DNA from 3 places in the Cellulomonas sp. P4_H4 genome. Region 2 is predicted to be linked to each of the others. Evidence: riboswitches for the same ligand, from Rfam matches in the RefSeq annotation. Region 2 holds a riboswitch; each other region holds the start of a gene.

The links. A riboswitch is a leader RNA that binds a small molecule or an ion and turns the genes downstream of it on or off. The one in region 2 is predicted to bind S-adenosylmethionine.
Region 1: linked by a shared signal. The riboswitch ahead of AC1DPN_RS01015 (LLM class flavin-dependent oxidoreductase) and the one ahead of AC1DPN_RS01910 (aminotransferase class V-fold PLP-dependent enzyme) in region 2 are both predicted to bind S-adenosylmethionine.
Region 3: linked by a shared signal. The riboswitch ahead of AC1DPN_RS17330 (methylenetetrahydrofolate reductase) and the one ahead of AC1DPN_RS01910 (aminotransferase class V-fold PLP-dependent enzyme) in region 2 are both predicted to bind S-adenosylmethionine.

The regions. Positions count from the first base shown of each region.
Region 1 is NZ_JBFUKL010000001.1:198,934-208,381, reverse strand. Features, by position in the region: gene AC1DPN_RS01025 (amino acid ABC transporter permease) at 1-952, opposite strand, end outside; gene AC1DPN_RS01020 (GNAT family N-acetyltransferase) at 1,003-1,590, opposite strand; gene AC1DPN_RS01015 (LLM class flavin-dependent oxidoreductase) at 1,587-2,696, opposite strand; SAM riboswitch class IV at 2,911-3,030, opposite strand; gene AC1DPN_RS01010 (lysylphosphatidylglycerol synthase domain-containing protein) at 3,136-5,577, opposite strand; gene AC1DPN_RS01005 (winged helix-turn-helix transcriptional regulator) at 5,672-6,058, opposite strand; gene AC1DPN_RS01000 (zinc-binding dehydrogenase) at 6,176-7,075, shown strand; gene AC1DPN_RS00995 (hypothetical protein) at 7,185-7,559, shown strand; gene AC1DPN_RS00990 (hypothetical protein) at 7,595-8,293, shown strand; gene AC1DPN_RS00985 (protein kinase domain-containing protein) at 8,290-9,448, shown strand, end outside.
Region 2 is NZ_JBFUKL010000001.1:362,929-372,376, forward strand. Features, by position in the region: gene AC1DPN_RS01875 (DUF1684 domain-containing protein) at 1-632, shown strand, start outside; gene AC1DPN_RS01880 (hypothetical protein) at 633-938, opposite strand; gene AC1DPN_RS01885 (pyridoxamine 5'-phosphate oxidase family protein) at 1,060-1,542, shown strand; gene AC1DPN_RS01890 (DUF1345 domain-containing protein) at 1,547-2,170, opposite strand; gene AC1DPN_RS01895 (O-succinylhomoserine sulfhydrylase) at 2,224-3,468, opposite strand; gene AC1DPN_RS01900 (rhodanese-like domain-containing protein) at 3,477-3,896, opposite strand; partial or broken gene AC1DPN_RS01905 (DUF1737 domain-containing protein) at 3,923-4,084, opposite strand; SAM riboswitch class I at 4,094-4,197, opposite strand; SAM riboswitch class IV at 4,315-4,429, shown strand; gene AC1DPN_RS01910 (aminotransferase class V-fold PLP-dependent enzyme) at 4,485-5,879, shown strand; gene AC1DPN_RS01915 (fasciclin domain-containing protein) at 6,173-6,811, shown strand; gene AC1DPN_RS01920 (MaoC/PaaZ C-terminal domain-containing protein) at 6,871-7,719, opposite strand; gene AC1DPN_RS01925 (3-oxoacyl-ACP reductase) at 7,716-9,053, opposite strand; gene AC1DPN_RS01930 (acetyl-CoA C-acetyltransferase) at 9,053-9,448, opposite strand, start outside.
Region 3 is NZ_JBFUKL010000007.1:10,966-20,413, reverse strand. Features, by position in the region: gene metE (5-methyltetrahydropteroyltriglutamate--homocysteine S-methyltransferase) at 1-2,021, opposite strand, end outside; gene AC1DPN_RS17330 (methylenetetrahydrofolate reductase) at 2,027-3,064, opposite strand; SAM riboswitch class I at 3,122-3,216, opposite strand; gene AC1DPN_RS17325 (hypothetical protein) at 3,281-3,496, opposite strand; gene AC1DPN_RS17320 (DNA-3-methyladenine glycosylase I) at 3,699-4,319, opposite strand; gene AC1DPN_RS17315 (TetR/AcrR family transcriptional regulator) at 4,316-5,536, opposite strand; gene AC1DPN_RS17310 (ATP-binding cassette domain-containing protein) at 5,620-6,519, shown strand; gene AC1DPN_RS17305 (ABC transporter permease) at 6,519-7,304, shown strand; gene hrpA (ATP-dependent RNA helicase HrpA) at 7,434-9,448, opposite strand, start outside.

The DNA.
Region 1 (9,448 bases), 160 kb from region 2:
GGGGCAACGGTCTGCCCGTGAGCCGCGACCAGGTGACGCCCAGTCCCCAGCGAGCCTTCTGGATCGGGGTCGGCGGCAGCTGACGCAGGGCCCCCTTGGCGTAGTGCCGCTCCAGGTAGTACTGGATGACCGTCAGGACGGTGGTCACGACGAGGTACCAGATGCCCGCGACGATGAGCAGCGGGACCACGCGCTGGTTCCGGCCGTAGATGACACCGACGATGTAGAACAGCTCGCCGTACGCGAGGACGTAGACCACCGAGGTGCCCTTGACCAGGCCGATGATCTCGTTGACGGCGGTCGGGACGATCGTCCGCATGGCCTGCGGCAGGATGATCCGCCGCTGCTGGCGACGTCTCGGCAGTCCGAGGGCGGCGGCCGCCTCGTGCTGGCCCTGGTCGACACCGATGATCCCGGCGCGGATGATCTCGGACGCGTAGGCCGCCTGCGAGAGCCCGAGCCCCAGGACCGCGGCGCCGAACTTGTCGATCACGGACAGCGTGTCGAGCTCGACGAACGACGGACCGAACGGCACCCCGAGCGTCAGGTGCGGGTACAGGTAGGCGAGGTTGTACCAGAGCAGGAGCTGCAGGATCAGGGGCACGGACCGGAAGATCCAGATGTAGCCCCAGGCCACGGACCGCAGCAGCGGCGACTTGGACAGCCGCATCAGCGCGAGCACCGTGCCGAGCCCGAAGCCGACCACGGCGGCCGCGGCGGTGAGCCGGAGGGTGCCCCACAGGCCGTCGAGCACGGACGGCCACGTCAGGTACTGCCAGACGATGCTCCACTCCCACCTGGGGTTGGAGACGAGCGAGCTGACGACCATCGCGAGCAGGACGGCGACGATCGCGGTGGCCACCCAGCGGGCGGGGTGGCGGGCGGCGTAGACGCGGGGTTCGTCGTGGACGACGACGTCAGACAGGTCCGGCTGGACGTCGTCCTTGTGCAGGAAGGCGGTGGACACGGGTACTCCGGGGTTCGGGGGGCTGCTTGCGGGAGCTACGGCTGCGGGGCGTCGTGCTCCGGACAGAGCCACTTCTCGAACGCCAGCGGGCCGATCTCCTCCGGGGGGAGGGTGGTGTCGAACAGGGGGTGCCAGCCGGTCGCCAGGTACAGCGCAGCGGCCTCGGGCTGCCGCGGACCGGTGGTCAGGTACAGGCGCTCGTAGCCGGCCGCGGCCGCACGATCCTCGAGCTCGGCGAGGACGAGCCGGGCGAGCCCACGGCGACGGTGCGCCGAGCTCGTCCAGATCCGCTTGTACTCAGCCGTGCGGACGGTCGGCAGACCGTCCTCGTCGCGCGTGCCGGGCCGGCTGAGAAGGTCTGCCGAGCCGAGCTCGGGCTCGGCACGCAGCCGGAAGGCGCCGCCGGCCACCGGGACCTCGTCCTCCAGGATCAGGACGAGGTCGCCGTCGGGAGCCGCGAACTGCTCCGCGGGATACCGCTCGAGCTCGGTGCGCAGGTCGGCCTCGGTGAAGAACTCGCTGTAGCGGGTCAGGTACTCGACCGCCAGCTCGTCGAGCATGGGCCGCACGGCCGGGTCGCTCAACGCGTAGGAGCGCACGACGCGCTCGTCGGTGGTCGTCATGCCGTGGCCGCGTACGTGTGAGCTGCGGCGGCGCCCGCGGTGCTGTGCAGGCCGAGCGTGTCGCGGAACGTCCGGCCGGGGTACTCGGACCGGAAGGCGTCCGCCGCTCGCAGGACCGGCAGCACTCCGTCGACAAGGGCGACCAGGTCGGTCTGCACGGACGCCGGCCGGACGGTGAAGCCGTCGACCGCGTCGGCGTCGAGCCAGTCGGTGACCAGGTCGGCGAATCCGGTGGACGTGCCGACGAACGCGAGCGAGCCGGTGTCCCAGCTGACGCCCTCGAGGTCGGTGAGCATGTCGAGGCGGGCCTGCGCGCTCGCGGTGTCCGGGCCGACGATCAGGTAGACGTCGACCAGGACGCGCACGTCGCGCGGGTCGCGACCGGCGGCGACGACCGCGCTCAGCACACGGGCGCGGGTCTGCGCGGCCTCGTCACGAGTCGTCGCGCGGATGCGCACCACGTCGGCGTACCGGCCGGCGAGGTCGATCTCGGGGGGCGTCGTGGCCCGCACGACGACGGGCGGGCGGCCCTGCGCGGGACGGGCGGTCGCCTTCGGCTTGCCGGCGGCGAAGTTCACGCCGTCGTGCGTGGTGAACCGCGGACGGACCACGGGCAGGTCGTCGGCGCTGTCCCAGAGCCGGCCGACCGTCGCGGCGGCGTCGGCGGCACCCTGCACCGCTGCCGCGTGCGCGGACGTGGACCGCGGACCGGCGGTCGGCACCTCGTCGAGACGCGTGCTCCAGCCGACCTGCCACCCGGCGCGACCACCGCTGGCCTGGTCGATCGTCGCGATCGCGGTCGAGATGTGCGCGGGGGCCGTGTGCGTGGTGCCGACGGCCGCGACGATCCCGATGCCCTGCGTGCGGGGGGCCAGCCGACCCGCGACGAGGGCTGCGTCGAGGCGGCTCGTGCTGCCGCCGGGGTGCAGCGCGAAGTCGTCGTCGAACACGACGAAGTCGAGCGCGCCACGCTGGGCGACGGCGACGAGCTCCTCGAGCCGGCCGGCGTCGAAGAGGCGCTGACCCTGGGAGCCGTGGGTGCGCCAGGCGGCGGCACGGGCGCCGGTGTCGGACAGGTCGACACCGAGATGGGCATGGGTGGACACAGGGGTATCCGTTCGTGTGGTGCGAGAGGTGGGGGCGCGCACGGTTTCGGGGTGCGGCGGGGCGCGCCCCGTCAGGGGGCGTGCGTGGGGTGGGACGGGGCTGCTAGGGGGTCAGCGACAACAGGAACGCGAGAGCATGGCGACGCCGCTGCTCGTGGAGCGGGTGGCTCCGATCGCGTTCATGGTCCGTCCTCTCGTCCCGGCGGGGCCGGGGCTCGCGTTGTTGCCGTGCGGGGGCTCGACGCCCTCCACGACCAGGTCCTCATCCGGGGCACCCCGCCACGCGGAGGGTTGCCATCCAGCTAGCCGGAGCTTCGCGCTGGAAATCTTGACCTTGTTGGTAGGAATTTAGGCGGCATGATTCCGGCACGTCAAATGGCTGGCCACATCGTGAGATCGGACATCGGCCCTGGTCACGCGGTGTTGGTCAGCAGGTCGCCTACACGTACTCGTGACGACGCAGCCACCGCATCGCCGCGGCACCCCAGATCGGGGGCAGGTAGAACGTCACGAGCCGGAACGTGATGGCCGTGGAGATCGCGATCGCACTGGGGACGCCGATCGCCTGCAGGCAGAGCGTGAGTGCCGCCTCGGAGACTCCCACGCCGCCCGGGATGGGCATGAGGCCGGAGAACAGCGACACGGCCGTGTTGATGAGGATCAGCTGGGAGAAGTGCGCGCTCTCCCCGAACGCGTGCAGGCACAGGCCCAGGACCGCGGCCTGGAGGAGCTGGGCGCCGAGGTTCCCGCCGAGCATCGCCGCGACCTTGCCGGGCCTGCGAAGGACGCCGAGCGAGGACTGCGCCGCGTGGACCTGGCCCGCGAGCGACGCCCGGATCCGCGGGACGATCGCCGTGACCCGGTGGCGCAGCTGCGGGACGACGAGGGTGACGACGACGCCGATCACGACCAGCGCGATCAGTGCCGCGAGCAGGGACGGGCTCGTCGACCCGTCATCCGAGCCGCTCGACCCCGTCAGGACACTCTCGCTGAAGCCGGGCAGCCCGCTGACCAGGACGACCAGGATCAGGCCGACCTCCACGACGAACCCGCTGACGCTGTCGATGAGCCCGAACGAGAGGGCTGTGGCGGCGGGGATGCCGAACTTCTGGAAGAAGCGGACCTCGAGCGCGAGCCGGGCTGCGGTCGCGGGGATGACCAGCGAGATGAACTGGATCGCGTACTGCAGCATGAGGACCGGGAAGTACCGCAGACGTGCGAGCGAGGCGCCCAGCGTCGCGCCGGCCGTCGAGGCCGGGATGAGCGGACAGAGCAGCAGCGCGGCGACGACCCAGGCCCAGCTCGCCGAGCCCAGCGCTTCGGCGACGCTGGCGACATCGATGCCGACGAGCAGCGAGACGACGAAGTACACCAGGAGCCCGACGAGCAGGAGCTTCCCGACCGACGCCGGCGTCACGCGTCGCAGACGTTCCAGCGGTGGTTCGTCGACCCCAGCGGCCGCGATGGCGCCCGCCCGCAGCTCGTCGATGGTCCAGCTCCGCGCCCGGACGTCCGCTCGTGTCCCGTGCCCGAGCGCGGCGGGCTGCAGGTACGGCAGCACGTCTGCCAGGCCACCGGCGCCGAGCGCGTCCAGCGCCGCGGCGACAGCCCGGTCCGGTCCGACGACCAGGGCCGTCGCGACGAGCAGCCGAGCCCGGTCGGTGCGCAGGTCACCGTCGTCGGAGGCCGACGCCGCCGCGTCGAAGTCGGCCAGGGCCACGGCGCCGTCGGGGCGGACGACGACCCGGGCACCGTCGATCTGACCGTGGCTGATGCCCGCGCCGTTCAGCGTGACCACCGCGCGCCACATCTCCGCGAGCAGGCCGTCGTCCAGGCCGTCGGGCTCGAGCTCCGCCAGCGTGGTCGCGGGGCTGCTGGTGACCAGGAGGGCGTCTCCCTGGACGGCCATCCCGACCGCGACGATGTCGAGCGTCGGCACCTGCGCCTGCGCGGCCAGGAGGGTCATCAGGGCCTCGTGCTCGACGCGCGACCTGCGACTGCTGCCCACGTGCGCCCGCTCACCGCGCCGGGTCAGGGCGGTCCACAGCGACCCGACGACCTGGCTGTCCCACGCGTCGCGCCCGTAGACGCGGACGCGCAGGTTCGTGCCGTCGTCGGTGCGTGCGAGAAGCATGGTTCCGGTGGGAGCGATGTGCGGGGTCGAGCGCACGTCGTCCACCGGCACCCCGAGATCCGCGAGCGCGACCTGCACCTGGGCGTCGGTCAGGCGCCCCTGGGGAGACCCGAGGATCAGGTGCGTGATGGCGGCCGCTGCGATCCCGACGGCGACGGCGGCCGCAGCCCCGAGGACGTTGGTCGTGCCCACCCCGATCGCGGCGACGGCACCCAGGGCGATGACCAGGCGGTTCGCGTACCGCCACGGCCGCGCCAGGTGCGGTGAGGCCACGACGACGATCGCCGTGAGCACCGCGACGCGGGTCGCGACGTAGATGGCCGGCGGTCCGGACGCGATCAGGGCCGCGACCGTGTCGGAGGGATCCGTGCCGGCCAGCGCCCCCACGCCCATCGCCGCGCCGAACGCGAGCGCGGCCGCGACCGCTTGGTCGACGAGCAGCCGGCGCCGTCCTCGGCTCACGGCGGGGAGCAGGACCAGCACGAGTGCCCACAGCGCGAGGAGGGCGTAGGCGATGTTCCAGAGCCAGCCGAACACCGGCTCGAGCCACGCGAGAAGGGTGTCCATCGCGTCGTCGGCACCCGACGGTCCCGGCGCGGCCAGGGCGAGCAGTCCCAGGGTCAGGAGCGAGACGGCGAGCAGCAGGATGTCCGTCGGGCGGCGCAGACGTGGTGCCTGTTCGGCGGACGACCAGACGCGCACGAGCTCGCGCACCGCGGTGCGGGACCGTTGCGACGGGCCGGGCATCGAACCTCCTGCGCAACGCGACGCGACGGACGCCGGCTGACCTGCGCGGCGTCTGGACGAAGGGTACTGGCCGCGGTGGCGGGCGAGGGCGCGATCAGACGCGCAGGTCGTAGGCCTCGCGGGCACGCGCGACCGAGTCCATGTTGGCCTCGGCCCAGAGCTTCACCGCGTGCACGACGGACGTCAGGGAGACGCCCAGCTCGGTCAGCTCGTAGTCGACGCGCACGGGCACCGACGCGGTGACGGTGCGGGTGACGACGCCGTCGCGCTCCATCGAGCGCAGCGTCTGCGTGAGCATCTTCTGGCTGACGCCGTTGAGCCGGCGACGCAGCTCCGAGTGCCGCTGCGGCCCGTTCACGAGCGCGACGAGCACGAGGCTGACCCACTTGTCGGAGAGCTCGTCGAGGAGCTCGCGCGTCGGACAGTCGGCGTCGAACGCGTCGTACCCGGAGCTGGGCAACGGCGGCATGGTCTCGAGCACGGCAGCCTCCAGAGGAACTGGTCGAACCCCATAGGCACCAGAAGGTGCCTACTTCCCAAACCATACTATTGCGCTGAGGATGACGGCGACCAGATCAGCGACCGTCAGGAGGACGCCATGAGCGCCGTCACCGTCACCACACCCGGACCCACCGCCACCGTCGAGATCGTCGACCAGCCCGTCGCCGAACCCGGCCGCGGCGAGGTCCGGGTCCGCGTCGAGGCAGCCCCGGTGCACCCTGCCGACGTCGCGACCGTCCGCGGATACTTCCCGGTTCCGCCGGCCGCCCGGTACGTGCTCGGCTGGGGGCTGGCCGGAACCGTCGACGCCGTCGGCCCCGAGGTGACCGACCTCGCCCCCGGCGCCCCCGTGCTCGCCCTGTCCGACTGGTTCGACACCCTCGTCGGCGCCCAGGCCTCGTCCGTCGTGCTCCCCCGGGCGTCGGTCGGCGAGCGCCCGGCGTCTCTCGGCGCGGTCGAGGCGTCGACGCTGGCGCTCAACGCGCTCACCGTCGCCCAGGCCCTCGACCTGCTCGACCTGCCCTCGGGCTCGACGCTCGTGGTCACGGGCGCGGCCGGTGGTCTCGGCGGCTTCGCGGTGGAGCTCGCCCGGCACCGCGGGCTCTCGGTGCTGGCGATCGCACGCGAGGAGGACCGCGCGTTCGTCGAGCGCACCGGTGCCCGTCTCGTCCTGCGCGGCACCGACCTCACGACGCTCGCCGCCGACGGCGCCCTCGACAACGCGGCCCTCGGCTCGGCAGCCCTCGACGCCGTCCGCGACGGTGGGGTGCTCGTCGCCGTCACCGAGCCGTCGACGCCCGCCCCCGAGCGGGGCATCCGCGTCTCGACGGTGCACGTGGTGAGCGACTCCGCGGGCCTCTCCCAGGTCGCGGCCCTGGCCGCCGAGGGCGTCCTCACGCCACGCGTCGCCGACACCTACCCGCTGGAGAAGGCCGCCGACGCGTACGACGCGGTCGCCGCCGGCGGGCTGCGAGGGGTCGTCGTGCTCGTGCCGTGAGGCCACCCGGTATCTGGTCCGGCGACGAGCGCTCCTCTTCTGCGAGCGACCCGCCCGGGTCGCAGCGCCCGACGCCGACCGGCGCGGGCCCGACCGATGGGGGTAAGTCATGGGTTTCTACATCAAGGACCTGTACGTGCAGCGGGTGCCGAAGTTCGTGTGGCACGACCCGCTCACCAACCCGCCGACGATCCCGGAGACGTCGCCGATCATCAAGATCGCCGCACTGTCGCCGCAGCTCGGTGAGCTCCGGCCGCGTGGCGGTGGCGGTGGCGTCTTCCTGCCCGCCGACGACACGACGCTGTACACGATCCCTACCTCCATCACCCCGATCGTGACCCCGATCGGTCACCTGGAGGAGGCCGACCTGCAGACCGTGCGAGAGACCCTCGCCGTGACGCTCAAGGCCGTCGAGCAGCAGATCGACCAGATGCAGCCGACCGCGGAGGAGCTCAGCTACGCGGGCTCCGTCCTCAAGGGCTGACCTCGGTGCACACACCTGGCGGGCGCCTCGCCCGGATGACCCGAACCGCGGTCGTCCGGGCGGCGGCGTGCGCCCGGTGGACCGGGCCCCAGGAGCTCACCGCGATCCTCTACCGGTCCGGGGGCACCGCGGTCGACCCGCACCACGACCCGCGCTGGCCGCGCTTCCTGGTCGACCGCGCCGAGCGCGCCCACCCCGACCTCGCCGGCTACGGGCACTCCCGCACCGAGCACTGGAACGCCTGGACGGCACCTGGCGTCGACGCGTCGACGCTGGTGCACAAGGTCTACGTGAGCCCGGCCGTCCCCTGCCTCCCCGACGCGCTGGCGGTGGTCTTCGCCACCGCTTCCGAGCTCGACGTGCCGTCGTGGAAGGTGGGCGCCGATGCCGCCGGCCTGCACCGCGCGGACAAGATCGTCCTGTACCTCCCGTCGGCTCGACGCGCCGACGACGTCGCCTCCCGCCTCGCGAGCGCACTCGACGGGCTGACCGCGCAAGGCGTGCTGTTCACGGGCCAGGTCGGGACGACGGGGATCGTCTCCCGCGGGCGCGACCACGGACGGCAGAGCTGGCGCGCGGTGCTGTGCCAGACCGTTGCCGCCGCACTCCACGAGCAGTACGCCGCGGTGGGCGCCGACGCAGCTCCGGTCGAGGTCGCCGACGCCGCGCTCGACCAGCTCGCGTCCACCTACGACGTCCGCGGCTGGTACCCCGAGACGCGGGTCCCCGCATGAGCGCCGCCGACGCCCTGTACGTGCTGCACCCCGACGTCGAGGTCGTCCCGATGGTCGACGACGACGAGGTGCTCGTCGCCCGGCGCGGCAGCCGCGTCCCGCCCCAGCTCCTGTCGATCGACACGATGGCGCTGCTCGAGCGCTTCCGGGAGCCCGCGTCGCTCGTCCAGGCCGTCCTCGCCTACTGCGCCGAACGCGGCACCGACCCGATGACCACGCTCGACGACGCGTTCGGGGTGCTCGTCGCGCTGACCCGCAGCGACATCCTCGTGGCCGACGGCACCGCGCCGGCCGGGCCGCTCCAGGAGCGGCACCACCTCGGCGAGCGCGTCGGTCCGGCGACCCTGACCGCGCGGATCCGCGTGCTGCGCGACAGCGAGATCTGGCGCGGCGTGCTGGCGGACGGGTCCCGGGTCGTCGTCAAGGTCGTCGACGACGACGTCCACGGTCCTGGCCTCGTCGCGCGCGAGCTCGCCGCGCTCGACCGCTTGGACGGGCACGTCGCACCCCGGATCGTCTGGCACGAGCCGACGACGACGGGCGGGACGATCGTCCTCGACGAGGTCGACGGCGACCCCGCCGACCTGGTGACCCTGGGCGTCGACGACGACCAGCGACGACGGACAACGCAGGCCGTGCTCGACGCCTATGTGGAGCTGCACGACAGCGGCGTCCTGCACGGCGACGTCCACCCCGGGAACGTCCTGGTGGGCTCGGACTGCCGCGCGAGGCTCGTCGACTTCGGGCTGGCCGGCACGGCGACCGCACCACCGCCCCGTCCAGGTGGCGGCGAGTACCTCGACCCGCAGGCGGCGGAGGCGCTGCGAGCCGGGACGGACATGCCCCCGCTGGACGGCCGAGCCGAGCAGTACGCCGTCGCGGCGATCGCGTTCCGTCTGATGACCGGCAGCGCGCCGTTCGACCTCGCGTGCGAGCGGGACGAGGCACTGCGCCGCATCGTCGAGGACCGCCCCCGCTCGTTCCTCGCCGTCGGCGCGACACCCTCCCCGGCGCTGGAACGCGTCCTGCGCCGAGCGCTCTCGCGCGACCCTGCGCGCCGCTACCGCTCGCTGCGGACCTTCCGGGACGCGTTCGCCCACGCCGCCGCACCACCGGCGACGGCCCTGGTCGACCTCGGCCCCGTCGTCGCGTCGC
Region 2 (9,448 bases):
CGCCCGGCGACCCGCTCACCGTCGAGGCGGCCGCTACCGACGGGCTCGTGCTGCCGGGCGGTGACGTCGTCGACGGCGTGGCCACGCTCGACCCGGTCGAGGGCGGGCCGGGCCTGCGGGTGCGCTCCGGCAACCTGATCCTCGAGGTGGCTCGTCGGACCGCGCACGTGATCGTCCGCGTGCACGACCCCCGCGCGCCGCAGCTCGCCGCGTTCACGGGCATCCCGGCGTACGCGCCGGACGAGAAATGGTCGCTCAGCGGCACGTTCGAGGCGTTCGACGCGCCCCGCAGGGTCATGACGGGCGCGGTCGTGGAGGGCCTCGAGCACCACCACGCAGCCGTCGGCACGGTGCGTTTCGAGGTCTCCGGGGTTCCGCAGCAGCTCGTCGTCTTCGACGGCGGCGAACGCGGTCTCAGCGTCCTGTTCCGCGACGCGACCAGCGGCGTCACCACCTACCCGGCGTCGCGCATCCTCACGCTCGGCGAGCTGGTCGACGGCACGGTCAGGCTCGACTTCAACCGCGCGAGCAACCTGCCGTGCGGCCTCACCGAGTTCGCCACCTGCCCGGTCCCGCCCGCCGAGAACGTGCTGACGGTCGCGGTCGAGGCCGGTGAGCAGTGGGTCCGCTGATCAGCTGACGAGCAGGCGGGCCGCCTCGGCGAACCGCATCCAGTGGTCCTCCTGCTCGGGCGGCAGCGACACCCAGTCGTAGAACAGGCGACCGCTACCGCCCGGCGACCACACGGCCGCGCCGGGCAGCTCGAGCGCCTCGGCGTGCTCCGCGGTCTTCCGTCCCAGCTTCACCGCGAGGTGCCCGTCGCCCGTGTGTGCGGCAAACATCGACGACCCGACCTTGAGCATCGGGTGGCCCATCATCTGGCCGAGCGTCGCGCCGCGCGCGACGAGGTCCACGGCGATCGCGTCGAACTCGTTCATGTGCTGAGGATCCCTCAGCCGCGGCCGGTCGTTCCGGTGGTGAGCCCGGGCAATCGTGCCTAGCGTGGCGCCGCCGCCACGGTGAGAACACCCCGCAGCGGACCACAGGCAGGGAGCTCTCATGACGCACGACGACGACGTCGCCACGGTCGCCCGTCTCATCAAGGACGCGCGGATCGCGATGCTCACCACGGTGGGCGAGAACGGTGCACTGGTCAGCCGTCCGATGGGTGTGCAGGACGTCGACTTCGACGGTGACCTCTGGTTCTTCGCGGACGACGACAGCCACAAGGTGCACGAGATCGAGTCGGGTAGCCCGGCGAACGCCGCGTTCGCGGACTCGACCGCCTGGGTCTCGGTCTCCGGGTCGGCCGAGGTCGTGCGCGACCTCACCAAGATCAAGGAGCTCTGGGGTCCGACGGCCGACGCGTGGTTCCCCGACGGCCCCGAGACGTCGGGAGTGGTGCTCATCGCGCTGCGCGGCGAGACGGCCGAGTACTGGCACGCCCCCGGCGGCAGGCTGACCACGGCATTCAGCCTGGTCAAGGCGAAGCTCACCGGTGAGCGCTACGACGGCGGCGAGAACGAGACGGTCGCGTTCTGAGACGTCACACCGAGGCGACGAGGTTCACCAGGAGCGCGATGATGACGGTGCCGAACAGGTAGCTGAGCATCGCGTGGACGAGGGCGACCCGGCGCATGAGCGAGGACGCGAGGTCGGTGTCCGAGATGGCGAAGCTCATGCCCACGGTCACGGCCACGTAGGCGAAGTCGGTGTAGCGCGGCGCCTCCGCCATGTGGAAGTCGATGCCGCCGCCGGACGTGTGGAAGAGCCGCGCGTACCGCAGCGCGTACACGGTGTGCACCGCCGCCCACGACCCCACGACGCTGGCGAGCACCGCGATGGTCGGGAGTGCCTGGCCGATCTCGTGCCGGAAGAGCACGACGGCCACGCCGGCGAGGGCGACGAGCGCCGCCCCGATCACGACGAGGTGCGTCACGAGGCCGTTCGCCGGGATCTCGCGGGTGGCGTGCGACGCCGTCGCGTCGGGACCCATCGGCGCGCACTCCACCCAGGTCCACCCGACGAACACGATCGCGGCGCACGCCCAGGCCGCCAGGAGCGCTGCCGGCACGGACGTCCGGCCCACGACGATCCCCACCGGGATGGCGACCAGCACGCCCACCAGCAGGCGAGCACCCGAGGTGGTCGCCAGCTGTCGGGTGTCCATGCCGCCAGTGTTCACCGGCGGCACGGACACCCATCGGCAGGCGCGCCCAGGCGTCAGTGCCCGAGCGTGCCCAGCGCCTGCGTCAGGTCGTCGATCAGGTCGTCCGGGTCCTCGAGCCCCACGGACAGCCGGACGGTCGACTCGCCGATACCCACGGCTGCGCGCCCCTCGGCACCGAGCTTGCGGTGGGTCGTCGTCGCGGGGTGCGTGATGATCGACTTCGCGTCGCCCAGGTTGTTCGAGATGTCGATGATCCGCAGCGCGTCGACCACCCCGAACGTCGCCTTCTTGGCCACGTCGGGCGTCGCTCCCTCGGGAACCGCCAGGTTGAACGTCACGACCGTGCCGCCGCCCGACTGCTGCGCGAGCGCGAGCGCGTGCTGCGGGTGCGAGGGCAGGTACGGGTAGCGGACCATCGAGACGCCCGGCTGCTCCTCGAGCCACGTCGCCAGGCGCAGGGCCGACGCGGTCTGGTGCCTGACGCGCAGCGAGAGGGTCTCGAGGCCCTTGAGCAGGACCCAGGCGTTGAACGCGGACATCGACGGGCCGGTGTTCCGGATGAGCGTCTGCACCGGGCCGTGGATGTACTCGTCGGTGCCCAGGATCGCGCCGCCGAGCACTCGCCCCTGACCGTCGATGTGCTTCGTGGCGGAGTAGACGATCACGTCGGCGCCGAAGTCGAGCGGGCGCGAGAGCACGGGCGTGGCGAAGACGTTGTCGACGATGACCAGGGCGCCCGCCGCGTGCGCGAGCTTGGTGACCGCCGCGATGTCGACCAGGTCCTGCATCGGGTTCGACGGCGTCTCGAAGAAGACGACGTCGGCGGGCGTCGAGAGCGCCTCCTCCCACTGCGACAGCACGTGCCCGTCGACGTAGTCCGTCGTCACGCCCCACTGGGCGAAGACCTCCTCGAAGAGCACGACGGTCGACCCGAAGAGCGCACGGGCCGCGACGACGCGGGAGCCCGCCTTGGCGACCGCCGCGATGGCGGTGAACACGGCGGACATGCCGCTCGCCGTCGCGAAGGCGGCCTCGGCGCCGTCGAGCAGGCGCAGGCGCTCCTCGAAGGTCGAGACCGTCGGGTTGTTGTAGCGCGAGTACAGGAACCGGTCGTACTCGCCGGCGAACGCGGACTCGGCCTGTGCGGCGTCGTCGTAGACGTATCCCTGCGTCAGGAACAGCGCCTCGGACATCTCCTGGAACTGGGACCGCACCAGCCCGCCGCGCACGGCGAGCGTGTCGGGGCGCAGCGTGCTTCGTTCGACCCGCTTCTCGTCCCAGTCGCCGGGACCCGGCACGCGGGGGCTCACCGCTGCCGCCACGGCAGGCCGGCAGCGCGCCAGCCCGAGTGCCCACGGTGCCCGTCGGCGCCCACGTCGCCCTCGAAGCCCTCGAGCACGTTGTACGCCGGACCGAGCCCGGCTGCGGTGGCCGCGTTTGCGGCGGCGATCGAGCGCACGCCCGAGCGGCACAGGAAGACGATCGGACGCCCGTCGCCGGGCGCGAGCCCGACCTCGCTGAGCTGCTTGAGGAACTGCGGGTTCGGGCGCCCGGACGGGTAGGTGACCCACTCGACGAGCGCGGCCCGGCCGTCGATCGAGGACCCGTCGGGGATGCCGACGTACGCCCACTCGGCGTCGGTGCGGACGTCCACGAGCAGCGCGCTCGAGTCGGACGTCAGGAGGTCCCAGGCCTGCTGGGGGGTCAGGTCGCCGGCGTAGCTCATGCGGGCCTCGTCTCGTGGGTGGGGCGGGGAAGGACGACGGCCTGCGCGACGACCACGCGCGTCCCGTCGAAGGTGGCGGCCGGGCCGCCGTGCAGGACGTAGCCGTTAGCCAAGGCTTCTGAGACGCGCTCGCAGAATGCAAGGTCGTCCGGGCCGCTGAGCAGCCGGTAGAGAAGTCGTTCGGTCACGTGCGGGAACCTCCATCGGTCCTGGCGGTAGCACCCTCGACCAGGCACCTGTCGGTGCATGCGGGTTGCTGCGGCGTCGTCGAGCCAGATCTCTCAGCCGCTCTGGATGGTGTCGGTGATGCTAGTGCGACGCCTCGACGTTTCCAACTGGTGGTATCGAAGTCTTGCCATCCGAGATGAATCGGATCACGCGTTGACAGTCCTGCGGGGCTGCGGGGACCCTCTTCTCAGGTCATGAGCGCCAGCGTCAAGCCCCGGCTCGCTGGCCGGCAACCCTCCTCCGCGGTGGGGTGCCCCGGGTGACGACCTGGCTGTGCTCCGTCCGGAGCACGGCAAGCGCGGGGTCCACCGGCTGTTGGTCGGCTGAAGAGTGGCCCTCGAGACCTGTCGGAGGACCATCATGACCGCAACCGTCGAGCGCCTCTCGTGTGTGGACGTCGATGCGGTGGGCGCCCTGCTCCCCGTCGTCGGCGGCAACACCACCGTTCCTCTCGTCGACGGCACGCAGCGCGTCTACGCCAACCTCGACTACGCGGCGAGCGCCCCGGCTCTCGACGCCGTCGCCGCGCGCGTGACCGAGGTCCTGCCGCTGTACGCGTCCGTGCACCGCGGTGCCGGCTACCTGTCCCAGGTGTCCACGGCCCTGTACGAGTCCGCACGCCAGACGATCGCGCGCTTCGTGGACGCCCGTCCCGACGACGTCGCGATCATCACCCGCAACACCACCGACTCGCTCAACCTGCTCGCGCGGGTCGTCCCGCAGGGCTCCCGGGTTCTCGTCCTCGACATCGAGCACCACGCCAACCTGCTGCCCTGGGTGCACTCGGGCGACGGTCACGGCCACTCGACGACGATCCTGCCGATCGCGCGCACCGTGGCGGAGACGCTCTCCAAGCTTCGCGACGAGCTCGCCCGCCAGCACTACGCGCTCCTGACCGTCACGGGCGCCTCCAACGTCACCGGTGAGTCGCTGCCGCTCGACGAGGTCATCTCCCTCGCGCACGCCGAGGGCACGCGCGTCGCTGTCGACGGTGCCCAGCTGGTGCCCCACCGCGGCTTCTCGCTCGCGGCCACCGATGCGGACTACATCGCGTTCTCGGGGCACAAGACCTACGCGCCGTTCGGGGCCGGTGCCCTGGTCGGCCGTCGCGACTGGCTCGACACCGGCTCGCCGTACCTCGCAGGGGGAGGTGCGGTGCGCGACGTCCGGACCGACCGCACGGTCTGGCAGCCCGCGCCGGCGCGCCACGAGGCCGGCTCGCCCAACGTGATCGGTGCGATCGCGCTCGCGGAGGCCTGCGACCAGCTCGCCGCACTGCCCGCCGGTGCGCTCGGCGCGCACGAGGATGCCCTCCGGTCCCGGCTCGTCGCGGGTCTGGCCGCGATCGACGGCGTCGATATCGCGCGCATCTGGCCCGACTCGGCGGCACCCGTCGGCGTGCTCACCTTCACGGTGCCCGGCCACAACCCCGGCCTCGTCGCCGCGTACCTGTCGGCCGAGCACGGCATCGGTGTCCGCGACGGCCGCTTCTGCGCCCACCCGCTCCTCGCGCACCTCGACGCGTCCGACGGTGCGATCCGCGCGTCCGTCGGCGTCGGCACCACCAGTGAGGCTGTCGACCGTCTGATCTCCGCGCTGACCACCTACCTGACGGACGGCCCGAGCTCCGGCTACGAGGTCGTCGACGGCTGCTGGGCGGTCGTCGAGGACACCCGCCCGCTCGTCGCCGTGCACGGCCTGGACCACCTGGCAGCCACGGCCGCGGCAGCCTGCGGCCCGGCCCTGGACGACTAGCCGCCGGCCCCAGGCGGCAGCCCTGGCTGCCGACCGCTGGTCGGCCAGCTGCCCACCCGCAGCCACGAGACCGTCAGTCCCACACGAGCCCGGCAGTTCCACGTGCCGGTCTCGTGTCGGAGTGACGGTCTCGACGGCGACGCGACGCCATCGGGTGCGACATCGGCCGCGTTGTGACCGCGTGCATCCGTCGCGCGGGGTGGCCGGGAAGTGGGTGCAGGGCGTCCGACCGGGTGCCCGCGCGGTGCGGCGCTGGGGCGTCGGCCGTGAACCCTCGTCCGTAGGAGCCCATCATGAGGATCCGCCGCACTCTGTCCGCCCTGGTCGTCGCCGGTCTCGCCGCGGGAGGTGGACTCGCGCTCGCGCCGGCCGCGTCGGCCGCCCCAGGAACGTCGAGCCTTGCGGCACTGCTGGCGTCGGACGGCGACACGTTCGACCGCAGCTGGTACGACTTCGACATCCTCGACCAGGCCGTCGCCGCGGTGCTGGCTGCCAAGCCCGCCAGCCCGGTGGCGGTGCTCGCGGACGGCACGGTGCCGCTGACCGCGTTCGTGCCGAACGACCGTGCGTTCCAGCTGCTGGCGTGGGACCTCACGCACCACTGGTACGGCAGCGAGCAGAAGGTGCTGACGGCGCTGGCCGGCGCCGTAGGCATCGACGCGATCGAGCAGGTGCTGCTGTACCACGTCGTCCCGGGCGTGACGATCGACTCGTCGGCCGCGCTGGCGTCGGACAACGCGGTGCTGACGACGGCGCAGGGTGGCACGTTCCAGGTGGACGTCCTGAGCAAGCGGCTCGCCCTGGTGCAGCTCAAGGACCAGGACCGCAACGACCTGAACCCGTTCCTGATCCGCCGCCAGCTCGACCTCAACGCGGGCAACGTCCAGATCGCCCACGCGATCACCTTCGTGCTGCGCCCGGCCGACCTCTGACCGAGGATGGATGCAGGTGAGCAGTCGTCGGGCTCCGAGACCCGGCGGCTGCCGCCGCGTCAGGCCAGGGGTGTGACGGTCCCCGTCAGGTGCGGCACCGCGGTCCAGGCCGCGATCTCGAAGCCCCGCTCGAGCGCACCGACATGCACCGACACCGTCGACGGCAGCAGGACCGGCTTCGAGAACTCGACGGACCAGTCGAACGCGTCGCCTCGTGCTGCGCCGACGGCCGCGAGTGCGAGCGACGCCGTGTACATGCCGTGGGCGATCGCACGAGGGAAGCCGAACGCCTTGGCGGCCAAGGACGACATGTGGATCGGGTTGCGGTCGCCGGAGACCGCCGCGTACCGGCGCCCGGTGTCTGCGGCGAGCACCCACTGAGCGGTCGGCACGGGCGCCTGGAACGGCGGGCGCTCGTCGGACGCACCCTCGCCCTGCAGGAACACGCCCTTCGCCAGGTACGTCGACACGCCTCGCCAGGTGACGTCGTCGCCGACCGAGACCGTGGTCACGAGGTCGACCTGCGTGCCGGTGCGGTGTGCACGCAGGTTCGCCGCGGTGGCCCGGACGTCGAACGTGTCCGCGAGCGAGAGCGGGCGGTGCTGCGTGACCTGGTTGGACAGGTGGACGAGGCCGGCCAACGGCAGCGGGAAGTCCGAGCGTGCCATGACGGCCGTCGCGACGGGGAACGCGAGCACGTGCACGAACCCTGCGGGCAGCAGGTCGCTCGCGGACTCCCCGAGCAGGTGCTGGTACTCGGTCAGGTGGGCGGCCTGGGCCCGGACCGATCGGACGACGTACTCGACGTCGGGCAGCTCGCGCTCCCTGCGTCGTCGCAAGGTCGACGCGGCACCGCGCGCGTACAACCCGCCGAGCCCGGGCACGCCAGGCAGGACGACGACGGTCACTGACCCACCAGGTTCTGCCCGCACACCCGCAGCACGCGGCCCACGATGCCACCGGCGGCGGGTGAGGCCAGGAACGCGACGGTCTCGGCCACGTCGACGGGCTGACCGCCCTGCTGCAAGGAGTTGAGCCGCCGGGCGACCTGCCGCGTGACCGCGGGGATGCGTGCGGTCATCTCGGTCTCGATGAACCCGGGCGCCACGGCGTTCGCGGTCCCCCCGAAGGTCTCGAGCAGAGGTGCGGTCGCGCGGACCATGCCGATCACGCCGCCCTTGGACGCCGCGTAGTTCGACTGGCCGCGGTTGCCCGCGATGCCCGAGGTCGAGGCGAGCGAGACGATCCGCGGTGCGTCGGTGAAGTCTCCCGAGGTCAGCAGCGCCTCGTTGATCGCCAGCTGCGACGCGATGTTCACGGCGAGCACCGACTCCCACTTGTCCGGGGTCATGTTGGCCAGCAGCTTGTCGCGCGTGATCCCGGCGTTGTGCACGACGATGTCGATCCGCCCGTGCCGCTGCAACGTGTGCTCGAGGATCCGCGCGCCGGCGTCGGGTGCCGTCACGTCGAGCTGCAGGGCTGTCCCGCGCACGCGGTTCGCGACGGCGACGAGCTGCTCCCCGGCCGCGGGAACGTCGACCGCGACGACGGTCGCACCGTCCCGCGCGAGCGTGTCCGCGATCGACTCGCCGATGCCGCGTGCGGCGCCGGTGACGACCGCGACCCGACCGGCCAGCGGCAGGTCCCAGTCGGCGGGGAGCGTCCCGGCGGACGAGTCCACCGCGAGCAGCTGTCCGTCGACGAACGCCGACCGGCTGGACAGGAAGAACCGCAGCGCGCCGACGACGGATGGCGCGGTCACCGGGACGGCGTCGCCGAGGACGAGCCCGTTGGCGGTCGCCCCGCCGCGCAGCTCCTTGGCGACCGACCGCAGGAGGCCGTCGACACCCTGCCGTGCGGCCGCGACCGCCGGTGCGTCGTCGGCTCGTGCTGCTCGGGACAGGGTGACCACGCGGCCGCAGCGGGCGAGCTTCTTCAGGACGCCGGCCAGCTCGAGCACGGGAGCGCTCAGCTCCGACGGGTGTGTCAGCCCGGTGAGCCCGAGGATGACGGCCGAGTAGCGCGTCTCGGGGGTCGCGTGCCGGTGCACGTCGAGGTCCCAGTCGGCCGACAGCAGTCGTGCGAGGTCGTCGTCGTCGCCGAGCACGAGCACGGGGCCGTCGAGCAAGGGCTGACCCGGAGCGTGGCGCTTCAGCGTCGTCGGCTGGGGGAGGCCGAGCTGCTTGGCGACCTTCCCGACGAAGCCGCCGTTGACCAGGTTGAGGTACGTGTCGGTGGACATCAGGCCGCCTCGAGGATCGCGGTCACGCCGAGCCCGCCGGCGGCGCAGATGGAGACGAGCGCCCGGGTGCCCGGGCCGCGTCGGTGGAGCTCTTTGCTGACGGTCGCGACGATGCGCCCGCCGGTCGCCGCGAACGGGTGGCCGGCTGCGAGCGAGGACCCGTGGACGTTGAGCTTCGCGCGATCGACGGTCCCGAACGCCCCGTCGAGACCGAGGCGCGTCCGTCCGAACTCCTCGGACTCCCACGCCGCCAGGATCGTCAGCACGGTCGACGCGAACGCCTCGTGGATCTCGATCAGGTCGAAGTCGTCGAGCGTCAGCCCGTTGCGGGCGAGCAGGCGCGGCACCGCGAACACCGGCGCCATGAGCAGACCGTCGACGCCGTGCACGAAGTC
Region 3 (9,448 bases), on a different contig from region 2:
ATCGCGCCCATGATCTGGCCGAACTCCGAGTAGCACAGGTGCGTGTGGATCTGCGTGTCGGCGCGGACGCCCGCGGTCGACAGGCGGAACGAGCGGACCGACCAGTCCAGGTAGGCGGCGTGGTCCTCGACGCGCAGGGGCAGCAGCTCGCGCAGCGCGGGCTCGTCCACCTGGATCACGGCGATGCCGGCGGCCTCGAGGTCGGCGATCTCGTCGCGCAGCGCGAGGCCGACCTGGTTGGCGGTGTCACCGAGCGGCTGGTCGTCGCGCACGAACGACCACGCGAGGATCGTCACCGGCCCGGTGAGCATGCCCTTGACCGGCTTGCTGGTCAGCGACTGGGTGTACGACGTCCAGTCGACCGTGATCGGCTTCGGACGAGAGACGTCGCCCCACAGGATCGAGGGACGCGTGCAGCGCGAGCCATAGGACTGGACCCAGCCGTTCTGCGTCACAGCGAACCCGTCGAGGTTCTCCGCGAAGTACTGGACCATGTCGTTGCGCTCGGGCTCGCCGTGCACCAGCACGTCGAAGCCGATCTGCTCCTGCAGCTCGACGACGCGGCGGATCTCCGCCTTCATCTCCTCGTCGTACTGCGCCTCCGTCAGCTCGCCCTTGCCGAACGCGGCGCGCGCCTTGCGGATCTCGCCGGTCTGGGGGAACGAGCCGATGGTCGTCGTCGGCAGCGGCGGGAGGTTCAGGCGGGCGGCCTGCGCGACCTTGCGCTCGTCGAACGGACCGCGGTTGAACGCGTCCTCGCTGAGGGCGGCCGCGCGCTCGCGGACCGCGGGGACGACGACGCCGGGCGCCGTGCGACGCGAGTTGACCGCGTCGGTGGCGGCGAGCAGCTGCTCGTGGATGGCCTCGCGGCCCTCGGTCAGACCCTCGGCCAGCGTCACGACCTCGGCGACCTTCTCGTCGGCGAAGGCGAGCCAGCTCTTCAGCGTCTCGTCGAGCGTCGGCTCGTCGGTGGTCGTGTGCGGGACGTGGAACAGCGACGTGGAGGTGCCGACGGTCACCGCGGCGGCGCCGAGGCCCTCCAGCTGCTCCAGGATCGCGAGCTTGGCGTCGAGGTCGGCGCGCCAGATGTTGTGACCGTCGATCACGCCGGCGACCAGCGTCTTGGTCTCGAGGCCGGGTACGGACTCGGTGGGCGCGCTGCCGCGGACGAGGTCGATGCCGATGGCGTCGACGTCGGTGGCCGCGAGCACCGGGAGCGCGGCGCCCAGGTCGCCGTACGGCGCGGCGACGAGGATCGCCGGGCGGTCGGTGAGGTCGGTGGCCAGGGCGCGGTACGCCTCGATGACCGCGGCGAGCAGCTGCTCGGCCGGGACCTCGATCGAGTCGGAGACCAGTGCGGGCTCCTCCAGCTGCACCCAGGTGGCACCCGCGGCGGCGAGGTCCTGGAGCAGAGCGGCGTAGACGGGCAGCAGGTCCTCGAGGCGGTCGATCGGCGCGAAGTCGTCGGGCGCACCCTCGGTCGACTTGGCCAGCGCGAGGTACGTGACGGGGCCGACGATGACCGGACGCGTCAGGACGCCGTCCGCGAGGGCCTCCTTGAACTCCCGCACGGGGCGGTCGCTCGCGTAGCGGAACGTGGTCTCGGGGCCGATCTCCGGGACCAGGTAGTGGTAGTTGGTGTCGAACCACTTGGTCATCTCGAGCGGCAGGTCGTCACCGCGGCCACGCGCCACGGTCGAGTAACCGGCCAGGTCGAGCGAGCCGTCCTCGGCGACGACGTCGGCGAAGCGGGCCGGGACGGCACCGACGACGGCGGTCGCGTCGAGCACGTGGTCGTAGAACGAGAAGGCGCTCGGGATCGCGGGAACGTCCTTGGGCAGGCCCAGCTCGACGAGGCGGTTGCGCGTGCGGCGACGCAGGTCGGCGGCCACAGCCTCCACGTCGTCGGCGCTCGACTTGCCGGCCCAGAATGACTCGATGGCCTTCTTGAGCTCACGGCGCGGTCCGATGCGCGGGTAGCCGAGCACGGAGCCGGCGGGGAACTTCGGGGTCTCGCTCATGGTTTTCAGTCCCTCGAGGGTCGGGCGGTTGCCGTGACCTGCGGCCCGCTGGCCAGGTCGGGAGCTGTCCGAGCTCCGCCGTCGAGGTGTGCACCCTCGAGCAGGTCAAGTACGGCATGGTGCTGGTTGAACGTGTAGAGGTGGACGCCGGGAGCCCCGCCGTCCAGGACGCCGTTGACCAGGTCGACGCTGGCACGGATGCCCCGGCGGTGCCGGTCGAGCTCGTCGTCGGCGGAGCCGAGCAGGTCGAACAGTCGCTCGGGCACCGGAACCCCGGTGAGGTCCTGCAGCCGCAGCAGGCGGGCCGGGTCTGTGGTCGGGATGATGCCCGGGATGATCGGGATGGTGACGCCGGCCTCGCGCGCCTCCTGGACGATCCCGAGGTAGTCCTCCGCCTCGAAGAACACCTGCGTGATCGCGAAGTCGGCGCCGGCCTCCTGCTTGGACAGCAGCGACGCGACGTCCTGGGCCCGCGTGCCACCGGTGGCGTGGTTCCCGCGGGGGAAGGCGGCGACGGCGACCGAGAGCGGACGGACGCGAGCCCGCACGGCCTGCGACGGGCTGTCCGCGCAGCGCTGCGCCTCGATCTGACGCAGCAGCTCGACCAGCTCGCCGGCGGTCTGGAGCCCGTCCGGGTGCGCGACCCAGTCGGTCTGGTCCGTGGGCGGGTCGCCGCGGAGCGCGAGGAACGAGCGGACGCCCTCGTCGAGGAACTCCTCGACGATCGTCGTGATCTCCTCGCGCGACGTGCCGACGCAGGTCAGGTGGGCGATCGGGTTCAGGGTCGTCTCGTGCAGCAGGCGGCTGACCAGCTGCCGCGTGGTGACGCGCGTCTTGCCCGAGGCGCCGTAGGTGACCGAGACGAAGTCCGGGTGCACCGACTCGAGCGCCTGGATCGTGGCCCACAGGCGCGGCGCCGCGTCAGGATTGCGCGGCGGGAAGAGCTCGAAGGAGATGGTGGGCCGGTCGTTGGCAGCCTGCGGGCGCGCGGCGGGCGCAACGTGCAGTCCGGGCGTGCGAGGTTCCACCGTCGCGGCGCTCACAGTGGGCCCTGCGAGGCGGGTCGTCCGGTACAACGGTGGTTCGGGGACATCTGGTTCTCTCCATCGTCCCTGGCGGAAGCACCCACACCCTCGTGAGAGGGGGGTTGCTGCGGCGTCGTGGAGCCAGGTCTCTCGGCCGCTCTGGATGGTAGCCGCGATGGTAGACCGGCGACCACATGGTGAGCAACCATGTTCGACGGGTGAGACGCGAGTGTCTCAGACCTCTCGGCGCGTCCCCAGCGACCCGTCGTCGCGCCCGCGCTTCTGTGACGGCACGTCGAACCACGACGTGGGCGATCCGGCCGGCACGAGGCGGAGCCCGTCGTGGACCGCGGCGAGGATCTCGACGTCCGGTTCGGCCGTCCCGGCCAACGCCTCTGCCGCGGCGCGCACGTCGTCGTGCCGCCCGTCGGGTTCGAGATCGTCTGCCACTCGCCGCACGATAGTGCGCAGAATCCCGCCTGCCGAGACGCTCGCCGACACATCACCCGCCACAAGCTGAGATCTCACCCGCGGCCCACGGCACGTCGCTCGAGCCGTCGGCCGGACCTCTACGGCGTGCCCGGGCGTTCGCCCTGGTCAAGCGTCTAGGTGGATCGCGCCAGCGGACGCTGTGGCCGCGAAGCGGCGGTGTCTACACGCTCCGAACCGTCGGGCAGGTCGCCAGATGATCGTCCACCACGCCGCACGCCTGCATCGCGGCGTACGCAGTCGTGGGTCCCACGAACCGGAAGCCGAGCGACTTGAGCTCCTTGGCCAGGGCCTTCGACTCGGCGGTGATCGCGGGGACGTCGGTCCAGGTGGACGGCCGGACCCAGTCGGTGCGGTCGGGGGCGTGCGACCACAGGACGGCGTCGAGCGATCCGCCGGACGCGTGCAGCTCGCGCAGTGCCCGGCCGTTCGCGATCGTCGCCTCGATCTTGGCCCGGTTGCGCACGATCCCGGCGTCGGCCATCAGCCGTGCGACGTCGTCGTCACCGAACTCGGCCACACGCTCCGGGTCGAAGTCCGCGAACGCGGCCCTGAAGGCGGGACGCTTGCGCAGCACGGTGATCCACGCGAGCCCGGACTGGAAGCCCTCGAGCGCGAACCGCTCGAACAGGGCGTGCTCGCCGTGCACCGACTTGCCCCACTCCTCGTCGTGGTACTGCTCGTAGAGCGGGTTGCCGTCGCCGAAGCAGCGGCCGGTCAGGGTCGGCACGTCGACCAGCAGGGTTCGCGGTGCGTCTACCGGTGGGGCATCGGGAGAGGTCATGCCTCGAGTCTGTCGGGTGCGTCCGACACCTGGACGGGTCCAGGCGGCAGCACCCGCCGGGCCGGGGGCTGTGGGTGGCTCGCGGCGACGGTCACGAGCCGCTCGATGCCGTCGAGGATCAGCTGCGTACCGAAGTCGAGGGAGTCGTCCCCGGGCTCCTCGGACGGGCCCCACGAGAACGCGCCTGACGACGCGGCCCGCACGAGGGCGGGGTGGGACGCCGGTGTGGCGAGCATGCCGATGAGCTCACCGAGATCCGGGGCCTCGCCGTCCGCGGGGCCGACGGCGGCGGTGCGCGCCTGGGACGACAGCTGCTCGCTGATCCGCAGCTGGTCGAGCGCGTGCGTCGACAGCACCCCGATCGCACCGACCTTCTGCCGCTCCGTCAGCGGCGTCTCCTCCAGCGCGGCGAGCATGCCCTCCATCCAGGCGAGGCGACCCGGACCGATCGCGTGCAGCACGGTCGTGGTGCGCGCGAGCCACGGGTGCGCCCGCAGGATCGGCTGCTGGATGGCGAGGATGAGCTCGAGCCGCTCGCGCCAGCCACCCAGCTCGGGCCCGGTGGGGGGCGGCGAACCGCCGGCACGGTCGGACATCAGGCTCAGCACCTCGTCCTTGGACGAGACGTACCGGTAGAGCGACATCGTCGTGAACCCGAGCGACTCGGCCAGTCGCGCCATCGAGACGGCGTCCAGTCCCTCGGCGTCGGCCAGGGCGATGCCGGCATCGGCGATCTGCTCGAGCGTGAGCCCGGGCCGGGGGCCGGGGCGACCGACGGCGGGTGCGCGCCACAGCACGGCGATCCCCGGTGGCAGGTCGGCCGCGAGCGCGGGTTGCTCGTCGTCGGGCGCCGTCGAGTGCGCGACACGGACGGCCTGCCGGCGGGCCTTCTCGGCGTCACGGGCGGCCCGCTGCTGGGCGAGGGACGCGGTGCGCTCGGCACGCTCGGCCTCTCGGAGCTGACGCGCGACCTCACGCGCCGCATCCCGTGCTTCGCGCTCCTGACGTTCGCGCGCCTCGCGCTCGCGCTTCTCCTGGTCCGCGGCGGCGCGCACCCGGTCGCGCTCGCGGCGTTCGGCGTCCCGCTGAGCGTCACGCTCTGCCTTCTCGGCGTCCCGACGAGCGCGGTCGGCCTCCTTCGCCTCGGCGCGCTCGGCCTTCTCCCGGTCGCGTCGGAGCGCCTCGGCCTCGCGTCGTGCTTCCTCGATGTCGTCCACGACACCTCCTTGACCGTCGATCCTACAAGTGTGTATGACGTACACACACAGTTTATGCCATACACAAACGAGAGGAACCTGCGATGAGCGCACCCGTCGTCGTCGCCCGTGGACTGCGCAAGTCCTACGGCGACCTCACCGTGCTTGACGGCGTCGACCTCGACGTCGCCCAGGGCGAGGTGCTCGCGCTGCTCGGACCCAACGGGGCAGGCAAGACCACCACCGTCCGCATCCTGTCCACGCTGGTGAAGCCCGACGCCGGAACCGCGTACGTCGCGGGCAAGGACGTCGTGCGACAGCCCGCGGACGTCCGAGCGGCGATCAGCCTCACGGGGCAGTTCGCGGCCGTCGACGAGCTGCTGACCGGCGTCGAGAACCTGCGGCTCATGGCGCGGCTGGCGCACCTCGATCGCCGCGAGGTCCGCACCCGCAGCGACGAGCTGCTGGAGCTGTTCGACCTCACGGACGCCGCCCGCAGGGTCGTGAAGACCTACTCGGGCGGCATGCGGCGGCGGCTCGACCTGGCCGTCGGACTCCTGGCGCGGCCGCAGGTGGTGTTCCTAGACGAGCCGACCACCGGCCTCGACCCGCGCAGCAGGAACGGGCTGTGGGACGTGATCCGGGAGGTCGTGGCCCAGGGGACCACCGTCCTGCTGACCACGCAGTACCTGGAGGAGGCCGACGAGCTGGCCGACCGGATCGCGGTCATCGACGGCGGCCGCGTCATCGCGAACGGCACCGCGCCCGAGCTCAAGAGCGCGGTCGGGTCCGCGCACGTCGAGCTCCGCCTGAAGGACGGCGAGGCCGAGCGCATCCAGACCGACGGCACCGTCCCCGACGTCCGCCGGATCCTCGCCGACGTCGAGCGTCGCGGCGTCGCCGTCGACACCTGGGAGGTCCGCTCCCCCACCCTCGACGACGTCTTCCTGACCCTCACCGGACGTCCGACCGACGACCGCGTCCTCGCCACCCAGGAGTCCTGATGACCACGATCACCGCGCCTACGGCCCCAGCCCTCGGGTGGGGCGTCCACGACACCGCCGCGCTGATCTGGCGCTCCGTCCGCCGCTCGCTGCGGCAGCTCGACACGATCCTGCTCGCCGTGCTGCTGCCGGTGATGCTCCTGCTGATGTTCGTCTACGTGTTCGGCGGGGCGCTCGACGCCGGCATGGACTACGTCGACTTCGTCGTGCCCGGCATCATCCTGCTCACCGCCGGGTACGGGTCCGCCAACACCGCGGTCGACGTCGCGAGCGACATGACCGGCGGGATCATCGACCGGTTCCGGTCCCTGCCGATCCGGCCCACGGGCGTGCTGACCGGGCACGTCGTGGCGAGCATGGTGCGCAACGCCGTCTCGACCGCGCTCGTCATCGGGATCGCCTTCGTCATCGGCTTCACGCCGCACGCGTCGGCCCTCGACTGGATCGCCGCACTCGGGCTGATCGCGCTGTTCGTCCTCGCGCTCACCTGGATCGCGGTGGCCATCGGCGTCGTCGCGTCAGGCCCCGAGGCGGCGTCCGGGTTCACCTTCATCATCTTGTTCATCCCGTACGTGTCCAGCGCGTTCGTGCCGCCCGAGTCGATGCCGTCGGTGCTCCAGAACATCGCGACCTACAACCCGATCACGCCGCTGTCGGACACCCTGCGCGGGTTGCTCCTCGGCCAGCCGGTCGGGGACACGTGGCCCGCGGCCGTGCTCTGGTGCATCGGGATCTTCCTGGTCGGTCGCCTCGCGGCCGGGTTGCTGTTCCGTCGGTCGAGGTAGGACCGCACGGCTTCGCGACGAGAACCAGGGATCCCCTCGGGCCGAGCGGATCCCTGGTGTCGTCCTGCGGAGGTCAGAGACCGAGCTCCGGCATCCGTCGTCCGAGCGTGCTGTGCTCCGCCTCGCCAGCTAGCCGGCTGCCGCGAGGGCCTTCTTGATGCGGGTCGTCGAGACGGGGGTGGGGGTGCCGAGCTGCTGGGCGAACAGGCTGACGCGCAGCTCCTCCAGCTGCCAGCGGACGTCGTCGACCGACCGTCCCTTCTCCACCGCGTCGTCGTAGGCCGCCTCGACGTCCTGCACCTGCCACGCGAGGTCGGCGTCGCGCTGCGGGTTCTCGGCCGCCTTGACCAGCCTGTGCCGGGCTGCCCTGAGGTAGCGCGTCAGGTGCGGGAGCCGGTCCGCCCCGACCTCGCTGACGAACCCGTCGTGCACCAGGCGCTGCGCCTGGGAGCGGACGTCCTGGGCCGTGGCCAGCAGCGCGAGGCTGGAGCGGGACCGGATCTCGGCGTCGAGCTCGCGCTCGGCGGTGAGCACCGCGACGAGGTCGCCGACGATCGCGTGCACCGCGTCCTCGAGGCCGTCGCGGACCTTCGACCGCAGCGAGCCGTAGGTGCCGGCGTCGCGAACCTCGCGCTGCGGGCCGATCAGCCGGTCGATGGCGGCCAGCTGCACGTCCGTGACCAGGGCGTCCGTGGTCCCGTAGGGGCTCGACGCCAGGGTGAGCGCCTGCGTGCCGTTCCAGCGGCTCGTGATGCGGGCCGTCGCGAGGCCCGCGTCGAGCAGGAGCAGTCGTCGCAGCCCGCGATGCGCGGCGGCGGGCCGCTCGGACTCGTCCGCGAGCGAACGGACCGCGACCGTGCCGCCCTTCTCCTCGATCAGCGTCGGGTACGCGCGGACCGGCCCCGCCTCGAGGACTTCGGGCAGCTCGGGCAGGTCCGCGGGCCACGTGCGCAGTCCGGTGCGGTCGAGGGAGACGAGCGGTCTCGCGACCGGAGCCGGGGCGGCCGCTGCGATGCTCGCGGGAGTTCCGGCGACGGCCGTCGGGGTAGGTACGGGCGACTTTCCGGAGGCCCGCGCCTCGTCCATGGCGGCCCGGACGGCCGTGCGGACCGCGTCGTCGACGGCCGACTGCGTCTGCTGGGCCAGCCTGCGCTGCAGGACGAGCAGGTCCCGGCCCTCGTCGACCACTCCCCCGCGATCGCCCACCACGCGGAACGTCATGCGCAGGTGGGCGGGCAGCCGATCGTCGTCGAACGCGTCCTCGGGCACGTCGACGTCGCGCAGCGCCTTCACGGCTCGTCGGAACACGTCCTTGAAGGAGGGGGCGGCGTCCCCCGCGCGGACCGTGTCCTCCCAGTCCGCGGTGTTCGACGCCATCCACGCGTCGACCCCTCGCGCGACGTCCGGCGCGGGGACCAGCTGGACGCGCACGGGCTTGGGCAACGAGCGGATGGTGGCGGTGACGAGCTCCTCGCGCAGGCCAGGGACCATCCAGCCGAAGCCGTCCGGAGTCAGGCGGGCGAGCGTGGTCAGCGGGATGTGCACCGTGACGCCGTCGGCCTCGGTGCCGGGCTCGAACTGGTACGTCAGCGGCAGGCTCAGGTCGCCCTGCGGCCAGCGCGACGGGAACGCCGACTCGTCGATCGCGCCGGCCTCGCCGACGAGGAGCTCGCGCGTGAAGCTCAGCAGGTCCGGGTCCGTGCGGCGGGCCGTCTTCCACCACTGGTCGAAGTGGCGGGCGGAGACGACGTCGTCCGGGACGCGCTCGTCGTAGAACGCGAAGAGCGTGTCGTCGTCGACCACCAGGTCCCGTCGTCGGGCACGGGCCTCCAGGCCCTCCGCCTCGGCGAGGAGCCTTCGGTTCTCGTGGAAGAACTGGTGGTGCGTGGTCCACTCGCCCTGCACCAGGGCGTGCCGGACGAACAGCTCCCGAGCGTGCTCGGGGTCGACCTTGGCGTACAGGACCCGCCGGTTGGTGACGATCGGCACGCCATAGAGCAGCACCCGCTCGAACGCCGTCGCGGCGCCCTGCTTGGTGGACCAGGCCGGCTCGGAGTAGGTCCGCTTGACCAGGTGCGCGCCGACCTCCTCGGCCCACTCAGGCTGGATGCGGGCGACGTCACGACCCCACAGCCGGCTCGTCT